DNA from 4 places in the Streptomyces sp. NPDC002643 genome. Region 4 is predicted to be linked to each of the others. Evidence: riboswitches for the same ligand, from Rfam matches in the RefSeq annotation. Region 4 holds a riboswitch; each other region holds the start of a gene.
What was found. A riboswitch is a leader RNA that binds a small molecule or an ion and turns the genes downstream of it on or off. The one in region 4 is predicted to bind cyclic di-AMP.
Positions count from the first base shown of each region.

Region 1: linked by a shared signal. The riboswitch ahead of ACWD4G_RS08920 (transglycosylase family protein) and the one ahead of ACWD4G_RS35330 (C40 family peptidase) in region 4 are both predicted to bind cyclic di-AMP.
Region 2: linked by a shared signal. The riboswitch ahead of ACWD4G_RS41285 (M23 family metallopeptidase) and the one ahead of ACWD4G_RS35330 (C40 family peptidase) in region 4 are both predicted to bind cyclic di-AMP.
Region 3: linked by a shared signal. The riboswitch ahead of ACWD4G_RS31565 (M23 family metallopeptidase) and the one ahead of ACWD4G_RS35330 (C40 family peptidase) in region 4 are both predicted to bind cyclic di-AMP.

Region 1 covers NZ_JBSFVY010000004.1:445,964-452,912, forward strand. Annotated here, with positions in the region: gene ACWD4G_RS08900 (nucleoside triphosphate pyrophosphohydrolase) at 1-34, shown strand, start outside; gene ACWD4G_RS08905 (tetratricopeptide repeat protein) at 65-2,245, shown strand; gene ACWD4G_RS08910 (cytochrome P450 family protein) at 2,242-3,552, shown strand; gene ACWD4G_RS08915 (LysM peptidoglycan-binding domain-containing protein) at 3,697-4,815, shown strand; cyclic di-AMP (ydaO/yuaA leader) riboswitch at 5,051-5,199, shown strand; gene ACWD4G_RS08920 (transglycosylase family protein) at 5,204-5,923, shown strand; gene eno (phosphopyruvate hydratase) at 6,383-6,949, shown strand, end outside.
Region 2 covers NZ_JBSFVY010000048.1:120-7,068, forward strand. Annotated here, with positions in the region: gene ACWD4G_RS41280 (aldo/keto reductase) at 116-1,060, opposite strand; gene ACWD4G_RS41285 (M23 family metallopeptidase) at 1,224-2,279, opposite strand; cyclic di-AMP (ydaO/yuaA leader) riboswitch at 2,291-2,461, opposite strand; gene ACWD4G_RS41290 (GTP cyclohydrolase II) at 2,771-3,466, opposite strand; gene ACWD4G_RS41295 (MarR family winged helix-turn-helix transcriptional regulator) at 3,625-4,149, opposite strand; gene ACWD4G_RS41300 (dihydrofolate reductase family protein) at 4,266-5,435, shown strand; tRNA gene ACWD4G_RS41305 (tRNA-Met) at 5,659-5,732, shown strand; gene ACWD4G_RS41310 (beta-alanine-activating enzyme beta-propeller domain-containing protein) at 5,868-6,949, opposite strand, start outside.
Region 3 covers NZ_JBSFVY010000024.1:125,218-132,166, reverse strand. Annotated here, with positions in the region: gene ACWD4G_RS31580 (bifunctional acetate--CoA ligase family protein/GNAT family N-acetyltransferase) at 1-1,947, opposite strand, end outside; gene ACWD4G_RS31575 (HPr family phosphocarrier protein) at 2,137-2,418, shown strand; gene ACWD4G_RS31570 (GntR family transcriptional regulator) at 2,613-3,317, opposite strand; gene ACWD4G_RS31565 (M23 family metallopeptidase) at 3,559-4,347, opposite strand; cyclic di-AMP (ydaO/yuaA leader) riboswitch at 4,360-4,535, opposite strand; gene ACWD4G_RS31560 (M16 family metallopeptidase) at 4,739-6,127, opposite strand; gene ACWD4G_RS31555 (M16 family metallopeptidase) at 6,124-6,949, opposite strand, start outside.
Region 4 covers NZ_JBSFVY010000031.1:38,657-45,605, forward strand. Annotated here, with positions in the region: gene bioB (biotin synthase BioB) at 1-1,065, opposite strand, end outside; gene ACWD4G_RS35305 (8-amino-7-oxononanoate synthase) at 1,301-2,428, shown strand; gene ACWD4G_RS35310 (DUF397 domain-containing protein) at 2,531-2,755, opposite strand; gene ACWD4G_RS35315 (helix-turn-helix domain-containing protein) at 2,779-3,636, opposite strand; gene ACWD4G_RS35320 (ATP-binding protein) at 3,886-4,344, shown strand; gene ACWD4G_RS35325 (DUF6328 family protein) at 4,316-4,792, opposite strand; gene ACWD4G_RS35330 (C40 family peptidase) at 4,944-5,417, opposite strand; cyclic di-AMP (ydaO/yuaA leader) riboswitch at 5,421-5,591, opposite strand; gene ACWD4G_RS35335 (hypothetical protein) at 6,088-6,399, opposite strand; gene ACWD4G_RS35340 (ATP-dependent Clp protease proteolytic subunit) at 6,407-6,949, opposite strand, start outside.

The DNA of each region.
Region 1 (6,949 bases), on a different contig from region 4:
CGCCGTGCGGTCGGCCGAGGGGCTGAACGCTTAGTACCGTTGTCCTTACGGCTGGTTGCGACGCATGGGGGCTGATGTGGGGCGGGAGTCGGACGACGAGACCGGGCGCGAGCGCCCGGTGGAGGCCCGCGGCGAGCGATCGATCGCCGCCGGGCGGGACATCGGCCAGGCCGTCACCGGCGACCACGCCACCGTCAACAACATCAACGGCGGCACCTTCGGCGCACCGGTCATCCAGGCCCGCGACATCAGCGGTCTTTACACGGGCCCCCAGTACACCGGCGACCACAACGACTTCCGTGGTGCCGAGTTCCACGACAAGGTCGTCGCGAAGGAGGAGCACAACCACACGGAGCACAACTACTACGGCAACGTCCCCGCCCCCGCGCAGTGGAAGCCGGTGACCGAGGTCGAGCCCTGGGAGTTCGGGGTGGGCGAGACCCGGCACATACCCGGGCAGCCCGATGTCCCGCGGTATGTGCCTCGTGACTGCGACGAGGAGTTGCGGACCGCGCTCGGGCGCCCCGGCCTGGTGCTGATCCTGGGGGAGCCGTACGCGGGCAAGTCGTACACGGCGTGGCAGGGGGTGCGGTCGCTGGAGGGACATGTGTTCTACGCACCCGGCGGTGCCGAGGATCTGCGCCATGTACCCGCCGCGTTGCGGGGTGGGCGCGGCAAGTACGTGGTGTGGCTGGACGAGTTCGACCACCTCGGCGAAGGCGTCCTGGAACCAGGGTTGTTGAACAAGCTCACCGGCCTCGGAGTGGTCGTCGTCGGCACCATGCACCCCGACGAGTACTACCGGCGTCGGGCCCGCACCGCCCCCAGCGACCGCGTTGTGGCCAAGGCCCGCACGGTGCTGCTGCCGAGCGAGTGGAGCGAGGACGAACTCGCACGCCTGTGGGACAGCGGCGACCCACGGGCCTACCCGGCGTACGAGTGGAGCGGCAAGGAGGGCCCCGCCTCGTACTTCGCGGTCGGGCACCAGTTGTTCGACGAGTGGCAGCGGGAGGGGACGCGCGCCCGGCATCCGCGTGGACAGTTGTTGGTGCGGACGGCGGTGGACTTGGCGCGGTGCGGGGTCATGACGGCCGTACCGATCGAACTGCTCAGGAGCGTGCACGAGAAGTACGGAGCCGTCGAGGGAGGAGAGTCGTTCGAGGAGGCGCGAGCGTGGGCGACGGAACGGATGTTCCGTGTCCCGGGGCTCCTCGTGGCGGGCGAGGAAGCCGACACCTGGCGGGCGCACGGCGCGCTGGTCGCGGAGGCGGTGGGGTCGGGGACCCTGGAGCCGGTGCCGGACGAAGTGTGGTGGGCGTTGCTCTGCGAGGTGGAGGACGCCGCGCAACGGGAAGTGCTCCGCGATGCCGCCTATCTCACGCTCTGGTCGCGTATCGAGGCAGGGGACAGCGAAGTGGCCCATGGCCTCGGTGTCCTCATGGGAGGTGACAAGGGCGAGGCGCTGTTGCGCCGCGCGGCCGACGCGGGGCACGTGATGGCCTCGGTGGATCTGGCGTGGCGCTTGTTGGACCGGGAGGACGAGCAGGCCGCCCTGCCGTATCTGGAGAGGGCCGCGAGTGACGGCAACACCTGGGCAGCGCTCCAACTCGGTCGACTCCACCGGAAGCGCGCCGAGCACTGGCTGAGGCAGGCCGCCGAGGCAGGGGACGGGGAGGCGGCCCAGGCACTGGGCGAGATGCTGCTCGCCTCCGGGGGAGGCGAGACGCTTCGCTGGTACACCAAGGCGGTCAAGGCCGGTCACAAGGAGGTGGCCACCAGCCTGGGCAGGGCGCTCTCCTACAGGGGCAACAAGGGTGACGCGGAGTACTGGCTCCGTCGTGGTGCCGAGTTGGAAGAGCCCGATGGCGTGCACTCGCTCGCCGTCTTCCTGCACCGCCTGGGCGGCCACGACGTGGAGGTGGAACAGCTCTACCGCAGAGCGGAGGAGTTGGGTCACCCTGCGGCCTCCCGGAACCTCGGAAACCTCCTCCTCCACACGGGAGCGGTGGAGGAGGGCGAAGAACTGCTGCGCCAGGAGGCCGTGCGAGGGAGCGGCGACGCCGCGTACTGGCTCTCGAAGCACCTGCGCAACCGCGGAAACGCCGAGGAAGCCGACCGGTGGCTGCACAAAGCCGCCGAACTGGACCACTACTACGCGATGAGACGCCTGAGCCCGCTGCCCGTCCCCTCCACCGACCAGCCCACCGGCCAGCCCACCGGCCAGCCCGATACCGTCACCGAGTGACCAACCAGCCCCACCCCACCCCTGCCGGCGCCCCCGAACTCTTCACCTGGGAGTTCGCCACCAACCCGTACCCGGCGTACGCCTGGCTCAGGGAGCATGCCCCGGTGCATCGCACCACGCTCCCCAGTGGCGTGGAGGCATGGCTGGTCACCCGCTACGGAGACGCCAAGCAGGCCCTCGCCGACGCCCGCCTCTCCAAGAACCCGGCGCATCACGACGAGCCCGCGCACGCCAAGGGGAAGACGGGCATCCCCGGTGAACGCAAGGCCGAGTTGATGACGCATCTGCTCAATATCGATCCGCCGGATCACACGAGGCTCCGTCGGCTGGTCTCCAAGGCCTTCACCCCTCGCCGAGTCGCCGAATTCGCCCCCAGGGTCCAGGAGTTGACCGACCACCTCATCGACCGGTTCGCGGCCAAGGGCGAGGCGGATCTCATCCATGAGTTCGCCTTCCCCCTCCCCATCTACGCGATCTGCGACCTGCTCGGCGTCCCCCGCGAGGACCAGGACGACTTCCGGGACTGGGCGGGCATGATGATCCGGCACGGCGGGGGCCCGCGCGGCGGGGTCGCCCGGTCGGTCAAGAAGATGCGCGGCTACCTCGCCGACCTCATCCACCGCAAACGCGAGGCCCTCCCCACCGACCCCACCCCCGGCGAAGACCTCATCTCCGGCCTCATCCGGGCCTCCGACCACGGCGAGCACCTCACCGAGAACGAGGCCGCCGCCATGGCCTTCATCCTCCTCTTCGCCGGCTTCGAGACGACCGTCAACCTCATCGGCAACGGCACCTACGCCCTCCTCACCCACCCCGACCAGCGCGCCCGCCTCCAGAACTCCCTCTCAGCGGGCGAGACCGGCCTCCTCGAAACCGGTGTCGAGGAACTCCTCCGCTACGACGGCCCCGTCGAACTCGCCACCTGGCGCTTCGCGACCGAGCCCCTCACCATCGGCGGCCAGGACATCGCCCCCGGCGACCCCGTCCTCGTCGTCCTCGCCGCAGCCGACCGCGACCCGGCCCGGTTCACCCACCCCGACACCCTCGACCTCTCCCGCCGTGACAACCAGCACCTCGGTTACGGCCACGGCATTCACTACTGCCTCGGCGCCCCCCTCGCCCGTCTCGAAGGCCAGACCGCGCTCGCGACCCTGCTCACCCGTCTCCCGGATCTCCGACTCGCGGTGGATTCAGCCGATTTGAGATGGCGCGGGGGGCTCATCATGCGAGGCTTGCGCACACTTCCCGTGGAGTTCACGCCGGTTCGGGCGGCCGATAGCAGTACCCCGCACGGCACCGAAACATGACACACCCTCAAGTCTGTGATCTTCACGTGATCTGTACTGCATTGACTTGTGACAAGTGATCGACTGCCGATACGTTCACGCATCAGTGCGAAGGCCCACCACATCCCTCGCACGGGCCACCGCTGTCGCGTGAAAGGCAACCGCATGCTCTCCGGGAACGGTCGTCACCGTCGCCCCCGTCAGGCCCCTGCTCTTCTCGTCGCGGCCGGAGTGACCGGCTCCGCCATCGCCATCCCGCTCCTCGGCGCCACCGGCGCGAGCGCGGCCAGCGGAACCACCTGGGACCAGGTCGCGGAGTGCGAGAGCGGCGGCGCCTGGAGCGCGGACACCGGCAACGGACGCTACGGCGGTCTTCAGATCTCCCAGGCGAACTGGGAGAGCTACGGCGGCCTCGACTACGCCACCAGCCCCGACCAGGCGAGCCGTTCGCAGCAAATCGCAGTCGCCGAGAAAATCCTCGCTGACCAGGGCGTCGGTGTCTGGTCCACCTGCGGTCTGCTCCACAACCTCGATGGCGACGACGGTTCCGCCGACGTCGACACCGGCGTCGCGGATGACGGCTTGTCGAACTCGGATGATTTCTCCGGTTCCTCCGGTTCGACTGATTCCACCGGTTCGTCCAGCTCATCTGGTTCATCCGGTTCATCTGATTCGAGCGAGTCTCCGAAGTCGGCCGAATCGCCTGAGTCATCCGAGTCGTCCGAGTCGTCCGAGTCATCCGGAGTATCCGATTCGCCGAAGAAGGCCGACGAGGACTCCGTCAAGGGTGACACCGGCTCGAATGACTCCGATGGTTCCGACGGCTCCGCCGGCGACGATTCACGGGGGTCCGACAGCTCATCCACAGGAGGCGCAACGGGTGACGAGTCGGGCAACTCGAGGCAGAACGACAGCGCTTCGTCCGGTGAGGGCGGTGACGCCGGTGCCGGTCGCCATCGGGGCGCGAGCGCCGACGAGGGCGCGGCCGGTGACTCCGGTGCCGATTCCTCCGTCGACTCCTCGTCCTCCGGCCGTCACGCCGCCCGTGCCGCCGACGCGGCCCGGGGCGCCGCGCGTGATGTCGCCCGCGATGCCGTCGACGCCGCCTTCGCCTCGTACACCGTCCGCGCCGGGGACACTTTGACGTCGATCGCCGACTCCCTTGACCTCCCTGGCGGGTGGCGTGAGCTGTACTCCGAGAACGAGGGCACGGTTGGAACCGACCCGGACCACATCGTTCCCGGTCAGACCCTTGAAGTCGCTGTCGAAACGGGCGAAAGGTAGCGGCAGTTCGGGTCATGGTTCGCCCCTGAATGCCCGTTTTGATCTCGGTGGGAGATGAATCACAGATCCCCCATTCCGCTTTGGGATTCGCCGATTCACGTGTTTACGGTCGTGACTGCTCGCCCACAGCGGGCCCTTGCGGTCGTCACGCCGAATCCTGCCGACGGCCGCGTGGAACAGTCGTCGCGTCAAGCGCCGTTGGCAGGAGCGGGGGACCCAAGGTAAGTGCCGGGTCCGGCGGTTGAGGCCCTTCGGGGTCTCGGTCGCGGGAACCGGCTCGGGGTGAAGCCGTGCGATGTGAGCCGAAAGGCGAGCATGCGCGGCCGGGCAACTCAACCGGCCCGAACCCGACAGCTCACCTCGCAGGCGTCGGTGAGGGGATCACTCCATGCTGTTTTCCAGCAAGGGCAAGCACCGCCGCCCGAGCAAGGCCGCCCGCGCCATCGCCGTCGTCGGCGTCACCGGTGCCGCCGCCGTCGCCGCCCCGCTGATCGCGGCCGGCAGCGCCTCCGCCGCCACCGCCTCCGAGTGGGACGCCGTCGCCCAGTGCGAGTCCGGCGGCAACTGGTCCATCAACACCGGCAACGGCTACTACGGCGGTCTGCAGTTCTCCGCCTCCACCTGGGCCGCGTACGGCGGTACGCAGTACGCCTCCACCGCCGACCAGGCCACCAAGGCCCAGCAGATCGAGATAGCCGAGAAGGTCCTCGCAGGCCAGGGCAAGGGCGCCTGGCCGGTCTGCGGCACGGGCCTGTCCAGCGCCGCGTACGACGGCGGCTCGGCCTCCTCCGACAGCGGTTCCTCGAACACGGACTCCGGTTCGAGCAGCTCGTCCTCGAACAGCGGCTCGACCTCCGGCTCCACCTCGGAGAGCGCCCAGGAGACCCGCGCCTCCCGCTCCTCCGAGCGCGCCACCGTCGAGACCCCGACCGGCAAGAAGGTCAAGAAGGGCGACGGCGAGTACAAGGTCGTCAAGGGTGACACCCTCAGCGGCATCGCCGAGAAGAAGAACGTCGAGGGCGGCTGGGAGAAGCTCTTCGAGCTGAACAAGGACATCATCGACGACGCCGACTTCATCTACCCCGGCCAGCAGCTCCACCTGAGCTGACGACGGCCCGGCGCGAGCCGGTGCCCCGCCGGTCCGGCCCAGGCCGGGCCGGTGGCCGGACGGTTCGGCTGAGTCCAGAAAAATTGGCCGCTCCTCAGCTGAACCACAGCCCGCGCACATCCGTGTCCTCCATAGTGAAGACCTCGTGCGGGCCACCCCCGTCCCCCACGGGCTCCCCGCCTCGGTGCGCATTCCCCCGTACGCACCGGGGCGGGGCTTTTTTCTTCCCCCGCCCCTCTCCACCCCTCTTCCGCTCTCCACCCCTGCGCCGCTCCTCCTTCTCTTCATCTGCCGGCCCACTCCCGTACACCCCCCTTTGTTCCGCTCTGGAACAATGGGACCCGTCTCTCTGTCCACGAGACGGTCGGTCGGCTGCCGACGGCCCCGGGGCGGTTAGGCTCTAGTCGCATGGCCCACGCGGCCTCGCACCAACGCGTCACATCCAAGAAGGAGATGCTCGTGCCGTCCATCGACGTCGTCGTAGCCCGGGAAATCCTGGACTCCCGAGGCAACCCCACGGTCGAGGTCGAGGTCGGCCTCGACGACGGCAGCACGGGTCGTGCCGCCGTTCCGTCCGGCGCCTCCACCGGTGCCTTCGAGGCCATCGAGCTGCGTGACGGCGACCCGGGCCGCTACCTCGGCAAGGGTGTCGAGAAGGCCGTCCTCGCGGTCATCGAGCAGATCGGCCCGGAGCTCGTCGGCTACGACGCCACCGAGCAGCGCCTGATCGACCAGGCGATGTTCGACCTGGACGCCACCGACAACAAGGGCTCCCTCGGCGCCAACGCCATCCTCGGCGTCTCCCTCGCCGTCGCCCACGCCGCCTCCGAGGCCAGCGACCTCCCGCTCTTCCGCTACCTGGGCGGCCCCAACGCGCACCTGCTCCCGGTGCCGATGATGAACATCCTGAACGGCGGCTCGCACGCCGACACCAACGTGGACATCCAGGAGTTCATGATCGCCCCGATCGGCGCGGAGTCCTTCTCCGAGGCCCTGCGCTGGGGCGCCGAGGTCTACCACACCCTC
Region 2 (6,949 bases), on a different contig from region 4:
CGCCGTCCCGCTCCAGTTGCGGGCCGCCATCCCGCTCCAGTTGCTGGCAGGCGTGCCGGTGGGCGGCGCCCACCCCGTCGTTGTCCGTTCGCTCACGCCGACGTGGATCTCGGTGCTACTCCGACGCCTCTGTCAGTCGGTTCAGTTGCTCGGGAGTCAGCGTCAGGTCGGCCAGGGCGAGGAGTGGGGGGAGTTGGGTGAGGTCGCGGGCCGAGGCTATGGGGGCCGCCACCGTGGGCTGGGCCGCGAGCCAGGACAGGGCGATGGTCGCGACGTCCGCGTTCCTCTCGGCGGCGATCTCGTCCAGAGCTGTCAGGACTCGGGTGCCCTTGGGGGTCTCCAGATAGGCGCCGGCGCCTGCGGAGCGGGGGCTGTCGACGGTGGTGCCAGGGCGGTACTTGCCCGTCAGGAAACCCATGGCCAGGGCGAAGTAGGGGACGGCGGCCAGGCCCGCTTCGGTTGCCAGGGTCTGGAGGGGGCCCTCGTAGGTCTCCCGCGAGACCAGGTTGTAGTGGGGCTGTAGGGCGACGTAACGGGCCAGGCCCTCGGTGTCGGAGAAGTCCAGGGACTCCTTCAGTCGCTCGGTGGTGATGTTGGACGCGGCGATGGCGCGTACCTTGCCCGCCTTCACCAGGTCGTCCAGGGCCGTGATGATCTCCTCCACCGGGACTTCGGGCTTGTCGAAGTGCGTGTAGTAGAGGTCGATGTGGTCGGTGCCCAGGCGGGTGAGGGAGGCGTCGGCCGCCGCCTTGATGTTGGCGGCGGTCAGGCCGGGGAAGTCGGGGTGCTGGCTCACCTTGGTCGCGATGACCACGTCGGAGCGATTGCCGCGGGACTTGACCCACTTGCCAATGATCGTCTCCGACTCGCCTCCCGTGTGGCCGTCGACCCAGTGCGAGTAGGAGTCCGCCGTGTCGACGAAGTTGCCGCCGGCCGCCGCGTAGGCGTCGAGGACCGCGAAGGAGGTCTGCTCGTCCGCCGTCCAGCCGAAGACGTTGCCGCCCAGGCAGAGGGGGAAGACCTCAAGATCGGACGTGCCCAGCTTGCGAAGAGAAGTCATGTTCTTCGTCAACAGCCTTGGCGGACGCCCGCATTCCGCGATGCCATGAACACCGGGTGAGGGGAGGGGGGCGCCCACCGTCGTCGCCGGCGGCGCCGTTTGCGCGAAAAACACGAGGGCCGTGTCCAGAAGGACACGGCCCTGAAAAGTCACACCGGAAAAGTCAGATGCTCAGGCCCTTGCTGCGCAGCCACGCCGCCGGGTCGATGCCGCTGGCGCTGCCGTCGGGGTGGACCTCCAGGTGGAGGTGGGCGCCGGTGACGTTGCCGGTGGCGCCCACTCGGCCGATGACATCGCCGGTGGCGACCTTCTGGCCGACGCTGACGCCGATGGAGGACTGGTGGGCGTACCAGATCTCGGTGCCGTCATCGAGGGTGAGGACGGTCTTGTAGCCGTACGAGCCGTCCCAGCCGGCCTGGGTGATCGTGCCGCTGTGGACGGCCTTGATGAGGGTGCCGGTGGGGGCGGCGAAGTCGAGGCCGGTGTGGTAGCCGGAGGACCAGTAGGAGCCGGCCTGGCCGAATGTGGAGGTGATGGTGTACGAGGAGGTCGGCAGCGCGAACTGCTTGGCCAGCTCGGCGAGGCGCTCGGCCTCCTTCTTCGCCGCGGCCTCCTCCTCCGCCTTCTTCTTGGCGGCGGCCTCCTTGGCCTCGGCTTCCTTCTTCTCCTGGGCGGCCTGCTCGGCGGCCTTCTCCGCGGCGGCGGTCTGCGCGGCCTCGGCGGCCTTCAGGTCGACGGCGTCCTGCTGGGACTCGGCCTGCTGGATGATGCGGGCGCGCAGTGCCTCGCCAGCGTCGGTCGTGCCCTGCTCGGTGTCGGCGGCGATCAGGCCGGCGCTGCTGAGGGGGGCGGTGGTCGCCTGCGGCTCGTCCTGGGCCTCGTCCTCCTCCTCGAAGACCGAGCCGACGTTCGGCATGTCGGGCATCGAGATGGACACCGGGGGCTTGCCGGTCTGCGCGCTGGCCATGCCCGCGCCGCCGACGGCGGCTATGACACCGACGCCGAGGACCGTGGAGCTACGGGCGAGCCCGCCGCGCTGCCGCTGCTTGGCGACGCGGTGCCGGCCGCGGACGGGGCGAATGGACTCCTCGGTGGGGTTCCACTCCTGCCAGGGGCCCTCGTTCTCGCTGTTGTAGCTGCCGTAGCCGAACGTCCGGCTCTCGCCGTCACGTTGGGCCGGTACGAACGGGGCTTCGGTCGCGGACCGGTTGGACGCCACGTGGGCGTACTCCTTTCCTTCCTTCTCGCCTACCGGGTTAGCTGACGGGTTCGGAGCAGGAAGGTCTCCTACGCGCGTAAACCAGTCGTGCTGCCACGACGGTTTGCCCGCGATTCACCCCAGGGTGGTGGTTCCCCGGTTCCCCTACCAACAAGTGGTACGGGATTCGGCGCGTGAGCACGGAGCCGCCTCTTGTGACGGCTGGGACGACCGCGCTGCGTTATCGAACGTTAATAGACGCGAGGGCCCCATTCCAAGCAGTTCTGAATGATCGTTCCGGCTTTTCCGCTGGACTTTACGGGTCATGAGCGGCCGAAAACGGGCGAGTTGACCTTCCCTCGGCGGTAACAGAAGTTCTGACGGTATGTCAGTTGTTATGCGGAGGGGGGTCGGGCGGACACGGGGAGTGATATCGAGGAGGGGGCGAGATGGTGATCATGAAGGAAATGAAAAGAGGGTCACGCCCTCGCGCCGGAAAGAGGGCCACGCCGTTACGCGGGCTCGGGCAGCGCCAGCGTGTGCTGGGTCTGGAGCACCTTCGCCCGGAGGTAACGGACATTGTGGGCGGTGGTGAAGACGCCGGTCGGCACCCGGTCCCGGACCCCGACCCCGAGGTCGCGCAACTGCTGTGCCTTGTCGGGGTTGTTGGACAGCAGGTCCAGTTCGGTGATGCCCAGGGCGGTCAGCATCTGCGCGGCGGCCGTGTAGTCGCGGCCGTCCTCAGGCAGACCCAGGGCCGCGTTCGCCTCGTAGGTGTCGAGACCCTGGTCCTGGAGGGCGTACGCGTCGAGCTTGTTGTAGAGGCCGATGCCGCGCCCCTCCTGGCGGAGGTAGAGGAGTACCCCGCCCCGGTCGGCGATCCGCTCCACCGCCTCACGCAGCTGCGGACCGCAGTCGCAGCGGGCCGAGCCGAAGACATCGCCGGTCAGGCACTCGGAGTGCAGCCGGACCAGGGGGGTCGTGCCGGGCTCGGGGTCGCCGAGGACGAGCGCCAGATGCTCCTGGCCGTCGACGAGGCCGTGGAAGGTGACCATCTCGGCGTCGACGGCGTAACCGTCACCGAAGCGCAGCGGCACCCGGACACGGGCACGCGGGGTGGCGGCGGCAGGGGCAGTGGCGGTGACCGTGGCGGCGACGGTGGCAGTGGCGGACGTGGCTGCGGCTGTGGTGGCGGGGGAGTCGGGCATGCGGTTCTCCGGTCCTCGGTCCTGTGCGGGTGGGCGGCCACTCCACATCTGGTTCAGATTTGAAGCAACGCCTCCCGGCGACTCTAACCCCTGCTTCAAATTTCAAGCAACAGATTTACGGGGAGATCACATTCCCGACACCGCAGAAGTGAGCCAAGTCATCCGTCGGACGACGAGCACGACCTGCGGCGCCACGGCAGCTCGTCCGCGCCGGGCGGGCGGTGGCCGTCCTCACCCTGGAGCGCCGCCGCGATCCCCGTACAGATCTCCTCCAACTGGCCGATCTGCTCGGGGCGGAGATGGTCGAAGACCGCCTTGCGGACCGTTTCGACATGGCCCGGCGCCGCGCGTTCCAGCAGGGCCATGCCCTCGTCTGTCAGTACGGCGATACTGCCCCGCTTGTCCCACTGGCAGTTCTCGCGCCGCAGCACCCCGTCGTTCTCCAGCCGCGTCACGGCGTACGTCAGCCGGCTGCGCGTGATCTTCAGACGCTCGGCGACATCCGTCATCCGCATCCGGTGGTCCGGCGCCTCGGAGAGCGCGGACAGGATGGAGTAGTAGAGGTGCGGCAGGCCGGCCTCCTGCTGGAGCTGCCGGTCGAGCGCGTCCTCCAGGAGTGAGCTCGCGGCGATGAACGCGCGCCAGGCACGCTGCTCCTCGGGGGTGAGCCAGCGGGTCGTCATGCGTACAGTGTAGATGTTGCTTAAAACTTGAACCAAGCCCGGCGTTCGTCCAGGTCACCCCGCCGTTCGTTCCCGGCCATCCCGCCGTTCATCGTCATGTCACAGGGAGCGCGCCCATGCCTCAGCCCTACGTCCTGTTGTCCGCCGCCGTCTCCCTCGACGGCTACCTGGACGACACCGGGCCCGAACGGCTGCTGCTCTCCGGGCCCGCCGACTTCGACCGGGTCGACGAGGTGCGCGCGGACAGCGACGCCATCCTGATCGGCGCCGGCACCCTGCGCACCGACAACCCCCGGCTGCTGGTCAACTCCCCCGAGCGACGCGCGGCCCGGGTCGCCGCCGGGCTCCCGGAGTATCCGCTGAAGGTCACGGTCAGCGCGTCCGGCGAGCTGGACCCGGCGGCCCGGTTCTGGCACACCGGCGGCGAGAAGGTCGTGTACACGACTGACAAGGGCGCGGAACGCCTCCACGCGCTGGGCCTGGCGACCGGCGTGGACGTGGTGTCCGGCGTGGACGTGGTGTCCCTCGGCCCCGATCTGGAGTGGCCGGCCGTCCTCGACCATCTCGGGGACGTACGCGGCGTACGACGTCTCATGGTCGAGGGCGGTGGCCTCGTCCACACCCAGCTGCTCCAGCAGGGGCTCGCCGACGAGCTGCGGCTGGCCGTGGCGCCGGTGTTCGTGGGGGAGGCGGACGCACCGCGGATGTTCGGGACCGGGGCGTATCCCGGGGGGCCGACGAGCCGGATGCGGGTGGTGGAGACCCGGCCGGTCGGGGACGTCGTCCTGATCCGGTACGTCCCCACGGCGCCCGGCACCGGGATGAACGGCTCCGCCGCCGACCGGCACTGGCTGGCCCTCGCCTGTGAACTGGCCGCCGAGTGCCCGCCCTCCTCGACCGCGTTCAGCGTGGGCGCGGTCGTGGTCGCCGAGAACGGTACGGAGCTGGCCCGCGGGTACTCGCGGGAGGGCGGCGACCCCGTCGCCCACGCCGAGGAGGCCGCCCTCGCCAAACTCGACCCCGCCGATCCGCGCCTCGCCGGCGCCACCGTCTACAGCAGCCTCGAACCCTGCGCCCACCGCGCCTCCCGGCCCGCCCCCTGCGCCCGGCTGATCCTCGACGCCGGAGTACGCCGCGTCGTCACGGCCTGGCGGGAGCCCGACACCTTCGTCGAGAACGCCGCCGCCGGGAACGCGATCCTGTCGGAGGAGGGCGCCGACGTCGTCGTACTCCCCGAGTACGCGGAGCGCGCCAAGACGCCGAACGGGCATTTGCTGGGCGGGTGACGGGGCGCTGGGCGAGCGAGGAGGCTGGGGGCACCGACCACCCCCCGACCACCGGGCGAGCGAGGAGGCTGGGGCCGGGCGGCCGGGGAACCAGGGCCATACGGCCGGGGGAACCGAGTCCGGGCGGCCGGGGGAACCGAGGGTCGGGTCGCCCGGAGATGATCTTCGGGTGGGTAAAGCGTGTGCTCGGGGCCCCGCGGATGGGGTACTCTGGTTTCACCGACGCGGGGTGGAGCAGCTCGGTAGCTCGCTGGGCTCATAACCCAGAGGTCGCAGGTTCAAATCCTGTCCCCGCTACTGAAGGCCTTGGGCCGGAACCCGATCAAGGGTTCCGGCCCAAGGTGTTTTCGCGTTCCATGCGGCGCGGGTGATCCGCCAGGGCGGACGGGACCCGTGGTCCTTCCGGACCCGGGTCGGGTCACCCGTCGCCGTTCAGCGGCTGACCGCGTAGACCGTGCCGCTGTCGTTGCCCACGTACACCGTGCTGCCGATGGCCGCCGGGGACGAGCGGATGTCGGCGCCGGTGCGGTTCACCCACACGCGCTTGCCCGTGTCCGCGTCGACGGCGTAGAGGTTGCCGTTCTTGCTGCCGACGTAGACCGTGCCGTCGAGGTAGGTGGGCGAGGAGTACACGACGTTGCCGATGGTGAACTTCCACTTCTGCTCACCGGTAAGGGCGTCCACGGCGTACAGGTTGCCGTCGTCGCTGCCCACGTACACCACGCCCTGGGCGACGAACGGCGACGAGCCGACCCCGCCCTTGGTGGTGAACTTCCACTTCCGCTCGCCGGTGTCGCAGTCGACGGCGTAGAGGCCGCCGTCGTAGCTGCCGACGTAGACGACGCGGTCGGCGATCGCCGGGGACGACTTGACGTCGCCGCCCGTCTCGAACGACCAGCTGCGTTCGCCGGTCGCCACGTCGACGGCGTGCAGGAGGGCGTCCTCGCTGCCCACGTACACCTTGTTCCACGCCACGACCGGGGAGGAGCGGATGCGGCCCCCCGCCGCGTACGTCCACTTCCGGTCGCCGGAAGCGGCGTCCACCGCGTACAACTTGCGGTCGTCGCTGCCCACGTAGACCACTCCCCCGGCGACCACCGGCGAGGAGTTGACCTCCCCCTGGGCGCTGAACTGCCAGCGCTGGTCGCCGGTCGCGACGTCGACGGCGTAGAGGTGGTAGTCGGCGCTGCCGAAGTACGCGATGCCGCCGGCCACGGCCGGGCAGGTGTAGACGCCGTTGCCGGTACTGAACTGCCAGCGGGGCTTGCCGGTTTCGGCGTCCAGCGCGTACATCGTCCCGTCCCTGCTGCCGGCGTACACCAGTCCGCCGGCAGCGAGCAGCGCGGGCGCGATCGGGCCGCCGGTGCCGTACGTCCAGCGGCGGCGGCCGGGGGTGGGGGTGGTCTCCGGGTCCTTCAGGGTGGTGTCGTCCGTGCCCTTGCCGGTGTCGCCGTCGCCCCGGCCGAGGAGGTACGTGCCGACGCCCACGGCGGCCACGCCACCGACTCCGGCGA
Region 3 (6,949 bases), on a different contig from region 4:
ATGGGGGTCCCCCCGCTCGAGCGAAGCCGAGAGTGGGGGAGGGTGGGCACCGCCTGCAGCGCCGGGCGCCCTCTCACCCACCTGTGGCCCAGTACTGGCCGCAGCCGACAACGCCTCCGCAAGCCCACCCAACTCCACATGCACCACAAGCACCGGCTTCGAAGCGTGCGCGGCAGCCGCACTCAGCGCCTCCGCCAACTCCGCATCCCCCGGCGACACCTCCCCCAGCGCCGGAATCGCGGTCACCACCACCGCGTCGCACGACTCATCGGCCAGGGCCCGCGCCAGCGCCCCGTGGAAGTCCTCCGCCGAGGCCCCGGTCGTCAGGTCCAGCGGCGGCAGCGGCCGCAACCCCTCGGAGAGGCACGCGTCGTACGTGAGCATCCCCAGCGACTCGGAGTTCCCGAGGATCGCCACGCGCGGGCCGACCGGAAGAGGCTGGCGGGCGAGCAGCAATCCGGCGTCGACCAGTTCCGTGATCGTGTCGACCCGGATCACGCCGGCCTGGCGCAGGAGCGCGGAGACGGTGGTGTGGGGCAGCCGGGTGGCGCGCACGGCGTGCCCCTGGGGCGCGGAGCCGTGGCGCGCGCCCTGGACGACGACAAGTGGTTTGACGGCGGCCGTGCGCCGGGCGAGGCGGGTGAACTTGCGGGGGTTGCCGATGGACTCCAGGTACATCAGGACCACATCGGTGTCCGGGTCCTCGTACCAGTACTGGATGAGGTCGTTCCCGGAGACGTCCGCGCGGTTGCCGGACGACACGAAGGTGGAGACTCCGGTGACGCCGGTGACGCCTCCCCCGCGTCGGTGCAGCCGGGACAGCAGGGCGATGCCGATGGCGCCGGACTGGGCGAAGAGGCCGATGCGTCCGGAGCGGGGCACCTCGGGGGCGAGCGAGGCGTTGAGCCGGACGTCGGGGGCGGTGTTGATGATCCCGAAGGCGTTGGGCCCGATGATGCGCATGCCGTACGTACGCGCCTGGCGCACCAGTTCGCGCTGGCGCTCGCGCCCCTCGGGCCCGCTCTCGGCGTACCCGGCGGAGACGACCACGAGCCCCTGTACGCCGTGCTCGCCGCACTCGGCGACGACCTCGGGGACCTGCTCGGCGGGGACGGCGATCACGGCGAGGTCGACGGGACCGTCGATGTCCCGCACCGACCGGTGAGCCGGGACGCCGTCGATCTCCTTCTCCTCCACGGCCTTGTTCACCACGTGGAGGCGTCCCGCGAACTGCGCGTCCTTCAGGTTGGCGAGTACGGCCCGGCCCACTCCCCCGGGTGTGCGGCCGGCGCCGATGACGGCGACCGAGCCGGGGGCGAGCAGCCGCTGGACTGAGCGGGCCTCGGCGCGCTGCTCCCGCGCGCGCTGCACGGCGAGGGAGCGGTCGGTGGGCTCCAGGTCGAACTCCAGGCGTACGACGCCGTCCTCGAAGCTGCGCTTCTGCTGGTATCCGGCGTCGGTGAACACCTTGATCATCTTGGTGTTGGCGGGGAGCACCTCGGCGGCGAAGCGTCTGATGTCGCGCTCCCGCGCGACGGCGGCGATGTGTTCGAGGAGGGCGGAGGCGACACCGCGCCCCTGGTGGGCGTCCTGGACGAGGAAGGCGACCTCTGCTTCGTCGGCGGGTGCGGACGCGGCCATTCCGTCGGCGCCGATCCGGTCGTAGCGTACGGTGGCGATGAACTCGCCGCCGACGGTGGCGGCGAGCCCCACCCGATCCACGAAGTCGTGGTGCGTGAAGCGGTGGACGTCCTTGGCGGACAGGCGAGGGTACGGCGCGAAGAAGCGGTAGTACTTCGACTCGTCCGAGACCTGCTCGTAGAAGCTGACGAGGCGCTCGGCGTCATCAACGGTGATGGGCCGGATGCGTGCGGTGCCACCGTCGCGCAGCACCACGTCGGCCTCCCAGTGGGCGGGGTACTCGTGCCGGTCCGACGAGGTCTGCATGGGCCCCAGACTACGGCTCGCGTCGGACAACGGCGCTGGGGCGGTCCGGGGAAACAACACAGAGGCACAAGCCGGTTCGAGGTCAGGCCGTGGGCCCGTTCCGGCACGCTTCACGATATGGGAAACTGGTCTAGACAACCCGGTCTAGACCTCTTCGAGGTACCCGATACACCTGAAGGGCAGCATCACATGGCTGAGCGCCGCGTCAACGTCGGCTGGGCCGAGGGCCTCCACGCCCGACCCGCTTCCATCTTCGTCCGGGCCACCACGGCCGCCGGTATCCCCGTGACGATCGCCAAGGCCGACGGCAACCCCGTCAACGCGGCCTCCATGCTGGCGGTCCTGGGCCTCGGCGCCCAGGGTGGCGAGGAGATCGTCCTCGCCTCCGACGCCGAGGGCGCGGACGTCGCGCTGGACCGTCTGGCGAAGCTCGTCGCCGAGGGGCTCGAAGAGCTTCCCGAGACCGTCTGAGCATCGCACCCGCAGAACACCGGAAGGGCTCGTCCGATTCATCGGGCGAGCCCTTCGCATTTCCGCGCGACAAGCGGCGTGACAAGCGGAGGATTTCTGCGCCATAACGACTTCACGGCAGGCAGGAATTCGGTGCGCGGGCAGCAGAAATAATGCCGCTCGAATTCCGACCCTCTTTGTATACGGCCCCCGTGTTAATGACGCAGGCTCTGCATGTTTACGGGGTGTTGCGAAGTCCTCACACGGTCGGGGCGTTCCGGGCCCGACGCCCCGCCGGGAAAACGGAGCCGGTGCGCGGCGGTCGCGCGCTCGGTGTGCGCGGCGGTGATCGCCCGCGCGCGGTCGCTGTCGCCGCGCGCCACGGCGTCCACGATGCCGCCGTGCTCCCCCCAGGACTCCACGGGGTCGGCGGGCGCCTCGACCGCGTACATCCAGGCGATCTTGTGGCGCAGCTGGGCGAGTGTCGAGGTCAGGGCGGGGCTTCCGGATGCCTGGGCGAGCGTCTCGTGGAACCAGCCGCCCAGGGAGCGCAGATCCTCGCTGTTGCCCCGCCTGGCGCGCTCCTGGCCCAGTCTGACCAGACCGCGCAGGACCTTGAGGTGGGCCTCCGTGCGGCGCTGGGCGGCGCGGGCGGCGCCCAGCGGCTCCAGCAGCATGCGCATCTCCAGCAGGTCGGCGGCCTCCTGCTCGGTCGGCTCGGCGACGCACGCGCCCGCGTGTCTGCGGGTGACGACGAAGCCCTCGGCCTCCAGCGTGCGCAGCGCCTCGCGCACGGGGACGCGGCTGACGCCGTAACGGCGCGCGAGCAGTTCCTCGGTGAGCCGGCTTCCGCGCTCGTAGACACCCGCGACGATGTCATCACGGATCGCCGTGCATACCGAGTGCGCCGGAATACGCATGACCGACCTCCGCCTTAATCCCCGTGAAACGTCGTTGAATGACGTGTGTTCAGGCGACTCTATTGCAGCGGGACGGAATTTCCGATGGCGGACCGGAATCCATGGATATTTTTTGGACAGGACGTTCATCACAACGGACGGGCTGCGTCACGACGCGGAAAGCCCCGGCTCGGGTGAGCCGGGGCTTCGCGATGTCCGGGGACGGCCGGGCGGGCGGCCGTGGCACTCAGGAGCGTGCGCGTCAGACGTTCACGCCGTGCGAGCGCAGGTAGGCGACGGGGTCGATGTCCGAGCCGTACTCGGCCGTCATGCGGGCCTCGAAGTGCAGATGCGCGCCGGTGACGTTGCCGGTCGCGCCGGAGAGGCCGATCTGCTGGCCGGGGGTGACGGTCTGGCCGACGGAGACCGCGATGGACGACAGATGGCCGTACTGGGTGTACGTGCCGTCGTTCATCTTGATCACGATGTTGTTGCCGTAGGCGCCGCCCCAGCCGGCCTCGACGACGGTGCCGGAGCCGACCGCCTGGACGACCGTGCCGGAGGAGGCGTGGAAGTCGACGCCGGTGTGGCTGCCGGAGGACCAGACGGCGCCGCCGGCCTTGTAGCCGGTGGAGATGTAGGAGCCGCTGATGGGGGCGACGAAGGCGTTGAGGCGCTCACGCTCGGCGGCGCGGGCGGCGCGCGCCTTGATCTCCTCGCGCTCCTTGGCGGCGGCACGTTCCTGCTCGGCCTTCTCGGCGGCGGCCTTGCGGGCCTCCTCCTGCGCCTTCTTCTTGGCGGCGGCCACCTCGGCGGCCTGCTGCTGGGCGGCGGCCTGCGCGTCGACCTGGTCGGCGACCGTGTCACCGAGCTCGATGACCTTGTTGAGCCCCGTCTGCTCGGGGGCGGGCTCCGCGGCGAACGCCGGGACGGAGGCCACGGTGCCGATGACACCGGTGGTGGTGAGAGCGGCCACGCCCACGGTCCTCGTGGTCGTGCGCTGCGCACCGCGCTGTCGGCGGTGTTTTCCCGGGGGGCGGGTGAACGCCATGGAGTGGCTGGTCCTTTCCTTCCCTCTCGCCTACCGGGTTAGCTGACGGGTTCGGAGCAGGAAGGTCTCCTACGGGGACCCCTCACCACCTCGTTCAGCGGTGCGAAGGGCCACCGATTCACCCCAGGGACGGTTGGGTCCCCGGCTCCCCTGGCTCGCGCCGTACGGGGACTCGGCGATGACTGCCCGGTGCCGCGGATGCGACGTACTGCTGACGAACAGCCGGACCGACGCTAAGTGGGCCGTCTTCGAAATAACAAACGGATCACAGGATTTGTTGCGTACGCCACAGGTCAGACCCGCAACCTCCGCCATCAATAGGGACAAACGCGGGCCCTGGTGACTCTTCCGTCACCAGGGCCCCAGGAGTATGCGTACTTCTGTCCGACTTCTACTCGGCGGGCACGACGGTGACTTCGCCGATGCCGAGGGCCCGGACCGGCTCCTCGATCTCGGCCGCGTCACCGACGAGCACGGTCACCAGACGGTCGCCCGGGAAGGCGTTCACGACGGCCGCGGTGGCCTCCACCGTGCCCGTGGCGGCCAACTGCTGGTATAGCGTGGCCTGGTAGTCGTCCGGCAGGAACTGCTCGACCTGGTCGGCCAGTGTGCTCGCCACGGCGGCGGCCGTCTCGAACTTGAGGGGGGCCACCCCGACGAGGTTCTGCACGGCGACATCGCGCTCGGCGTCGGTCAGCCCCTCGGCGGCGAGGGTGCGCAGCACCGTCCACAGGTCGTCCAGTGCCGGGCCGGTGTTGGGCGTGTCGACGGAGCCGCTGATGGCGAGCATCGTGACACCGGACCCGTCGGGCGCGGAGCGCAGCACCTGGCCGAACGCGCGCACACCGTAGGTGTAGCCCTTCTCCTCGCGCAGGACACGGTCCAGACGGGAGGTGAGGGTGCCGCCGAGGCAGTAGGTGCCGAGCACCTGGGCGGGCCACACGCGCGCGTGGCGGTCGGCACCGACGCGGCCGATGAGCAGCTGCGTCTGGACCGAGCCGGGGCGGTCCACGATGACGACCCGACCGGTGTCGTCGGCGCTCACCATCGGTACGGCGCTGGGCTTGCCCGCGGAGCCGGTCCAGGCGCCCAGGGTGTCGCCGAGCAGTGCGTCGAGGTCGACCTCGGCGAGGTCGCCGACGACCACGGCGGTCGACGTGGCGGGGCGTACGTGCCGCTCGTAGAAGGCGCGTACGGCCGCGGAGTCGATGCCGGTGACGGTCTCCTCGGTGCCCTGGCGGGGACGCGACATACGGGAGTCGGCCGGGAACAGCTGCTTGGACAGCTCCTTCGCGGCGCGGCGGCCCGGGTTGGCGGTCTCGTGCGGGATCTCGTCGAGCCGGTTGGCCACCAGGCGTTCGATCTCGCTGTCCGCGAAGGCGGGGGCCCTGAGGGCGTCGGCGAGCAGTCCCAGGGCCTTCCCCAGCCGCGAGACGGGCACTTCGAGGGAGAGACGGACACCGGGGTGGTCGGCGTGCGAGTCGAGGGTGGCGCCGCAGCGCTCCAGCTCGGCGGCGAACTCCTCGGCGGAGTGCTTGTCGGTGCCCTCGGAGAAGGCCCTGGTCATGATGGTGGCGACGCCGTCGAGACCGGCCGGCTCGGCGGCCAGGGGGGCGTCGAGGAGGACCTCGACGGCGACGACCTGCTGGCCGGGGCGGTGGCAGCGCAGAACGGTCAGGCCGTTGTCCAGGGTGCCGCGCTCGGGCGCCGGGAACGCCCAGGGCTTGGCCTCGCCCGCGCGGGGCTGGGGGTGGAAGTCCATGGTCGCGAGCTCGGTCACTTCGCCGACTCCTCGTTCTCGTCGGTGGTTTCGGCGGCTTCGGATGCCTGGGCGTCGGCCTCGGCGGCTCCCGCCTCGGTGGCCTCCGTCTCGTCCGCCTGGTCCGCGTCGTCGTCCTCACCGGCGACGGGCTCGTAGACGAGCACCGCGCGGTTGTCGGGCCGCAGCCGGGCCTTGGCGATCTCCTGGACCTCTTCGGGGGTGACTTCGAGGACGCGGTCGACGGCGGTCAGGGCGAGCTTCGGGTCGCCGAACAGGACGGCGTAGCGGCACAGTTCGTCGGCGCGGCCCGCGACCGTGCCGAGCCGGTCCAGCCACTCGCGCTCCAACTGGGCCTGGGCGCGCTCCATCTCCTCGGCCGTGGGGCCCTCGGCGGCGAACCGGGCGAGCTCCTCGTCGACGGCGGCCTCGATGACGGGCACCTCGACATCACCGGAGGTCTTCACGTCCATCCACGCCATGGAGGGCGCTCCGGCCAGGCGCAGCAGTCCGAAGCCGGCTGTGACGGCCGTACGGTCGCGGCGTACGAGCCGGTTGTAGAGGCGGGAGGACTCGCCGCCGCCGAGGATGGTGAGCGCCAGGTCGGCCGCGTCGCACGCGCGCGTGCCGTCCTCCGGGAGCCGGTAGGCGGCCATCAACGCGCGCGCGGGGACCTTCTCCTCGACGACCTCGCGCAGCTGCTCGCCGATGACGTCGGGCAGCGAGCCGTCGCGCGGCTCGGGCTTGCCGTCGTACGCGGGGATGGAGCCGAAGTACTTCTCGATCCAGGCCAGGGTCTGGTCGGGGTCGATGTCGCCGACGACCGAGAGGACCGCGTTGTTG
Region 4 (6,949 bases):
CGCCGAGGCGTGCGAGCCGCAACCCGCCGCCCGCGACCCGCAGGCCCCCGCCTCCCCGGCCACCCGGTGCTCCGGCAGGGTCGTCTCGCCCATGCCCTCCACCTCGAAACCGGCGTCCGCGATCATCTCCAGGTCGGCCTTGCCGCCCTGGCCCTCGGTGGTGAGGTAGTCGCCGAGGAAGATCGAGTTGGCGAGGTGCAGGGCGAGGGGCTGCATCGTGCGGAGGTGGACCTCACGGCCGCCCGCGATACGGACCTCGATGTCGGGGCAGACGAAGCGGACCATCGCCAGGATGCGCAGACAGCGCTGAGGGGTGAGGTGCCACTCCTTGGCCAGCGGGGTGCCCTCGATCGGGATCAGGAAGTTGACCGGCACCGAGTCCGGGTCCAGCTCACGGAGGGAGAAGACCACGTCGACCAGGTCCTCGTCCGTCTCGCCCATGCCCGCGATCAGACCCGAACACGCCGACAGCCCGGCCGCGTGGGCCTTCTGGACGGTGTCGACACGGTCGGCGTACGTGTGCGTGGTCGTGATCTCGCCGTACGTCGACTCGGAGGTGTTGAGGTTGTGGTTGTAGGCGTCGGCGCCCGCCTCGCGCAGGCGTTCGGCCTGGCCGTCGGAGAGCAGACCGAGACAGGCGCACACCTCGACGCCCTCGTTCTGGTCCTTGATCGCCTTGATGGTGCCGGCGACCCGCTCGACGTCCCGGTCGGTCGGGCCCCGCCCGGAGGCCACCAGACAGACCCGCTTGGCCCCACCGGCGAGCCCGGCCGCCGCCGCCCTGGACGCCTCGTCGGGCTTGAGCCAGGTGTACTTCAGGATGCCCGTGGTGGAACCGAGCCGCTGGGAGCAGTAGGAGCAGTCCTCGGGACAGAGCCCGGACTTGAGGTTGACCAGGTAGTTGAGTTTGACCCGGCGGCCGAACCACTGCCGGCGCACCTTTCCGGCCGCGGTCACCACGTCGAGAAGGTCGTCGTCGGAGGTGCGGAGAACGGCGAGCGCCTCGTCACGGGTCACCGGCTCGCGCCGGAGCCCCTTGTCCACCAGCGTGTTCAGCAGGTCCATGAGAGCCGATCCTGTCCTACGGGACCGCCCCGGGCCAAGGAGACTTCGGACAACAGACCCGGATCGACATGTGGGTATCGCCACATCGTGAGCGACCGGCGCTGCCATTAGGGTCTGTGCACTGCCTACAAAATCCGCACCCGGGCCCCGCGCGCCGTGTGCGGCACTCGCATGCCCCGCCCACGGCAAGCGCATACTGCGCGGGGCGCCCCACCTCACCCCCGGAGGACGACCCATGGCGTTCGGCTGGATCGACGAGCAGGCCGCCGCGCGCCGCCGCGCCGGGCTCGTACGGACCCTTCGGCCCCGCCCGGCCGACTCGCCGCTCCTCGATCTGTCGAGCAACGACTATCTGGGCCTGTCCCGGCACCCGGAGGTGACGGAGGGCGCCGCCGAGGCCGCGCGCCGGTGGGGCGGCGGGGCCACCGGCTCCCGGCTGGTCTCCGGGACGACCGAACTCCACGGCGAACTGGAGCGGGAGCTGGCCGACTTCTGCGGTTTCGAGGCGGCCCTGGTCTTTTCCTCCGGCTACGCGGCCAATCTCGCCGCCGTCACCGCGCTCGCCCCGCACGGCTCCCTGATCGTCTCGGACGCCGGCAACCACGCCTCCCTCATCGACGGCTGCCGACTGGCCCGGGGCACCACCCAGGTCGTCGGGCACGGCGACCCGGACGCGGTCCGCAAGGCGCTCGGCACCCGCACCGGGCCCGCGATCGCCGTGTCCGACACGGTGTTCTCGGTGGACGGCGACGCCGCCCCGCTGGCCGAACTGGCCGCCGCCTGCCGTGAGTACGGCGCCGGTCTCGTCGTGGACGACGCGCACGGACTCGGGGTGCTGGGGGACGGCGGCCGCGGCGCCGCGTACGCGGCGGGGCTCGCGGGCGATCCCGATGTGGTCGCCACGGTCACGCTGTCGAAGTCGCTGGGCAGCCAGGGCGGAGCCGTTCTCGGACCGGCGCATGTCATCGACCATCTGGTCAACGCGGCCCGGACGTTCATCTTCGACACGGGGCTCGCCCCGGCCGCGACCGGTGCCGCGCTGGCCGCGCTGCGGCTGCTGCGCCGGGAGCCGGAGCGGGCCGCGCGGGCCGGCTGGGTGGCCCGGGAGCTGCACGCACGGCTGACGGCGTCGGGCCATGAAGCGGTGCGGCCCGACGCCGCCGTGGTGTCCGTGCGTGCGCCGTCTCCGGATCAGGCGGTGCGATGGGCGGCGGACTGCCGTACGGCGGGTCTCGCCGTCGGCTGTTTCCGCCCACCGTCCGTACCCGACGGCGTATCGAGGCTGCGGTTGACCGCCCGGGCGGATCTCACCGAGGGACAGATCGACCGAGCCATGGGGATCATCGACGAAACGCGACCGTGAGTCGGCGTCGCGGCCGTGCGTCGTCAGAAGCGGAACTTCCGGTGGCGGAGCCTTGGCGAACGAGGCTCCCGGAAGCGGAACCGCCGGCGCTCGCGGCGGTGCTCACCGAAGCGTGGTGATGAATCCCTCCCATGCCTCGGGGGCGAACAGCAGGGCCGGCCCCGCCGTGTTCTTCGAATCGCGCACGGCCACAAGGCCGGCCCAGTGGCCGGACCCGGGACGGGCCGTTTCCACACAGTTGGCCAATCCCGCGCTGCGGCTGCTGCGCCGCCACCGCACATCGCGCAGTGCGGTACTGGTGGGTACGGACCGAGGCAGTGCAGACATGGTGCCTCCTCACGCGCCGAAAGCTAGCCGTGAGCCAGCCCGGCGATGTAATCCAACGATTCCTCGGGCGAAAGGGCGTGGATCTGAAGGGTGTTGAAGGCCTCGACATAGGCCCTGAGGTCTTCTTTCCGTTCGAGATAGAGGCTACTCGTCAAGTGGTCGAGAACAACCACGTCCAGATCGGAAGTGCTCCTAAATGAGAAAATTACGAAAGGACCGGTGATGCCGATGTGCGCCCCGGCAGTGAACGGGAGTACCTGCAGTCGCACCTGAGGAAGGCGCGCGGCCTCCGCCAGACGCCCCAACTGACGGGTCATGACATCCGGTCCGCCGACCTCCCGCCGTAAAACCCCCTCGTCGAGCACGGCAGTCAGTGCCATCGGCGGATCGCCGCGCAGTACGTCCTGCCGCGCGAGCCGCACTTCCACGAGCGCGTCGAGTTTGTCGTCTTCCAGCCCCTCCACCGTGGCCCGCGTCACCGCCCGCGCGTACTCCGGGATCTGCAAAAGCCCTGGCACGACCGAGGTCTCCACCGTCCGCATCCCGCTGGCCTGCGACTCCAGGCTGATGAAGTCGCGGTACGTCGGCGGCAGTACACCCCGGTAGGCATGCCACCAGTTGTGGCGCCCACCGCCGTCCTCGGAGCCCGCGAGCGCCAGCAGCAGCTCCCTCAACTCGCCGTCCGCCACCTCGTAGGTGTCCAGCAGCTTCCGTACGTCCGGGGGCTTCACCCCGCTGGCGCCGGTCTCGATCCGGCTCACCTTGGACTGGTGCCAGCCCACGAGACCGGCCGCCTCGATACTGGTGAGCCCGGCGCGGGTGCGCAGAAGGCGCAACTCGGCACCGAGCTTGCGGCGGCGCACCGCCGGACCGTACTGCATGGCTCTCTCCTTCCGCCCGGCGCGCTGTGGGTCGGGTGACGACAGAGGATGGCCCGAGAGTGCACCGGAATACGGTCGGCCGTCGGAGAGTTCACCGCTTCGGGGGACAGATATATGCATATCTTGGTGGATCGCCACCCCAGAGGGTCCAGGTAGTGGCAGTCTGGCGCGAAGCACCAGTCCGGGACCGTAGTCGAATCATCCGCTCCCTGTCGGACACCGGTCCCGTGGGAAAGGGACGACCGTGCCATGGCAGATCATCAGGAAGCCTCCGTCACTCTGCCGAGCGATCCCGCCTCGGTGTCCGCCGCCCGTAATTACGTCGCCGATGTGCTCGCCGAATGGGGCCTGCCGAGCGACACGGACATCGCGGACACCGTGCGCCTGATCGTCTCCGAACTCGCCACCAACGCCGTCCTGCACACCTTCGGCCAGTCGCCCACGTTCACCGTGGACATCTCCCTCGACCGGGACGAGCATCTGCGCATCGGTGTCACCGACAGCCATCCGCGTTTTCCGAAACGTCTGCCCGCGGCCGTTCAGCAGGACAACGGCCGGGGCATGGTCATCATCCGCTGGCTGACCGCCGAGTGCGGTGGCCGACTGAGCGTCAGACCCACCCGCGAGGGCGGCAAGACGGTCGCCATCGAACTGCCGTGGACGGTCCCGCTCCAGCCGCTCAGGGCCGGCGCTCCGCGGCACCCCTGACCCACCTGGGCAGCAGATTCCACAGGCCCAGACAGACGGCGAGCGTACCGACGCCCGCGATGATCCCGGCCGTGCGGCCGAGGGTGACGTCCACGACCAGCAGTACGGAACCGGCCAGCGCCGGCATCAGCACGGCCAGCCCCACCGTCGCCAGCCGGGACGAGACCCGGACGATCGTGGGCTTGGCGTTCTGCTGGAACAGCGAGCGATGCAGTGCGGCCGGTGCCGTGAACAGCGCCGCCGCCAGCACGGCCAGCAGCAGCGTGGTGATGTAGGTGGCGCGCTGTACGGAGTCGAGGTCCTCGAAGCGCGGTGTGAAGGCCAGCGTCAGCAGGAAGGCGAAGAGGATCTGCACACCGGTCTGGGTGACCCGCAGCTCCTGCAGCAGCTCGGAGAAGTTGCGGTCGGCGCGCTCCAACGGGGTCTCGTCGCGGTCGGCGCGGTCCAGCGGGGTCTTGTTGCGGTCCGCGTGCTCCAGCGGTGTCCGGTCGCGCGCGGGGCGGGTGTGGTCGGGGGCCATGACACACCGGGTAACCACTTTCGGGGCGGTGTCACGCCCGTCGGGGGCGGCGGTGGTTTCCGCCGCCCCCGACCCCGGGTCAGCGGACCCGGCCGTACCAGACGCTCTTCGTCCAGAGCTTCTGGAGGCGTACGACGTCACCCGTCTTCGGCGAGTGCCAGATCTTTCCCTTCCCCGCGTAGATCCCGACGTGGTAGACGCTGGAGCCCGAGTGGAAGAAGACGAGGTCTCCGAGCTTGCGGTTGCTCGCGGAGATGTGCTTCGTCTTGTTGTACTGCTGCTGGGCGGTGCGGGGCAGCTTCTTGCCCGCCTTCTTGAACGAGTACTGCGTCAGCCCCGAGCAGTCGAACCTGCTGGGACCCGTGGCGCCCCACCGGTAGGGCGAGCCCTTCTTGGAAGCCGCGACCTTGAGTGCCTTCGACGCCACGGTGGCGGCCTCGGCGTCGCCCGCGACGCCCGGTACCACGATGCTGCCGCCGACGGCGGCGATGGTCAGAGCCGAGGCCGTACCGGCCCGGGTCAACAGCGACGGGACACGATTGAGCGCAGTCATGCGCAACCCTTCGTCAGCCGCCTGTGAAGGATGACCTGTCGGATTCGGGCTGGCGAAGTTGCCCGGCCGCTGACGCGGCTTCACCCCAAGGGTTGCTCGGCACGGACATGGCTTGTCCGCTCCGGCGACCCGTCGTGCTTGGGTCCTCCACTCCTGCCGATGCACTCCTGTCGACCGGTCATCCGGGCGGCGGCAGGACTCGGCGTCCGCCCGGATCGCCCCGCCGCTGTGGCGGGGGCTTGTCGTCAGGAAGGGATCTTGACGCACGGAAGTCCGAAAAACCCAACGGAATCGGGGATTTGTGGCCTTACTCACCACCTGCATATTCAGCTGAAGGGGGTGATTTGAGTAAGGATGTCCACCCCGTCGAGGGGTCCGAACGACCGTATCGGAATAGTGCATTCCGGCCTGGAACCAGGCATGACGCGCAACTCCCCCGGTTCTGGAGCGGGCTGAGTGAGTGTCCGCTGCTGTCGCTGCTTCTCCCACTGCTCCGCGCTCCGCTCCGAGTCCGGTCCTGACGCCCCTCAGTACGGCCCGCCGTCCGGACTCCGTTCAGCCATGTCGACAAGATCACACCTGTCGAGCGGGTCGGCCGAGCCGTCGCCCGGGTTGGTGGCCGAGGGGGGTGTGTCGCGGTCGAAGGGGTGGTGTGGGGTCGGTTGGGCGGTCAACTCGGCGTCGTGGGCGGCGGCAGTGCGACCCGTGCGGCGCGCCGCTCGCCGTCCAGGACGCGAAGCGCCCGCGCGAGGGTGGGGGCATGGACCTCGTTCTCGCCCCGTCCGTGCATCAATTCGAGCGCGTCGCGCAACGCGGTCGCCTTGCCGACGAGGGCCTGCGCCGCCCGCAGCCCGCGATAGGTGTCGCCCGGGCGGGCCGGATTGATCCGGCCCAGCAGGTCCACCACGTCCAGATAACGGTCGATCAACTCCGCCTCGGCGCGCGTCAGCGCGGGCAGCGGCGGCAACTCGGGTGGGAGCATCGGCCGCTCACCTCGTGCCGGGGAGCGTGCGCGAGGTCTTGCGGCTCGGAATGATCCGGTCGGCCAGGCCGTACTCCACCGCCGCCCGGGCGTCGAGGATCGTGTCCCGCTCGACATCGGCCCTGATCCGTTCCGGGCTCTGCCCCGTGTGCCGTACGAGCATCTCCTCCAACGTGCGCCGGGTGCGCAGCAGTTCCTCGGCGAGGATCGCCAGATCGCTCGTCTGCCCCTGGACCGGCTCGCCGTACGCCGGCTGATGGATGACCACGCGCGCCCCCGGCAGCACATACCGCTTGCCCGGTGTGCCCGCCGCCAGCAGCACCGCGGCGGACGATCCCGCCTGCCCCAGACAGATGGTCTCCACATCGCAGGTGACGTACCGGATCGTGTCGTACACCGCCGTCATCGCGCTGAACGAGCCGCCGGGCGAGTTGATGTAGAGGGAGATGTCCCGGTCGGGGGACTGGTACTCCAGGTGCATGAACTGCGCCATCACATCGTTCGCCGAGGTGTCGTCGATCGCCGTCCCGAGGAACACGATCCGCTCCTC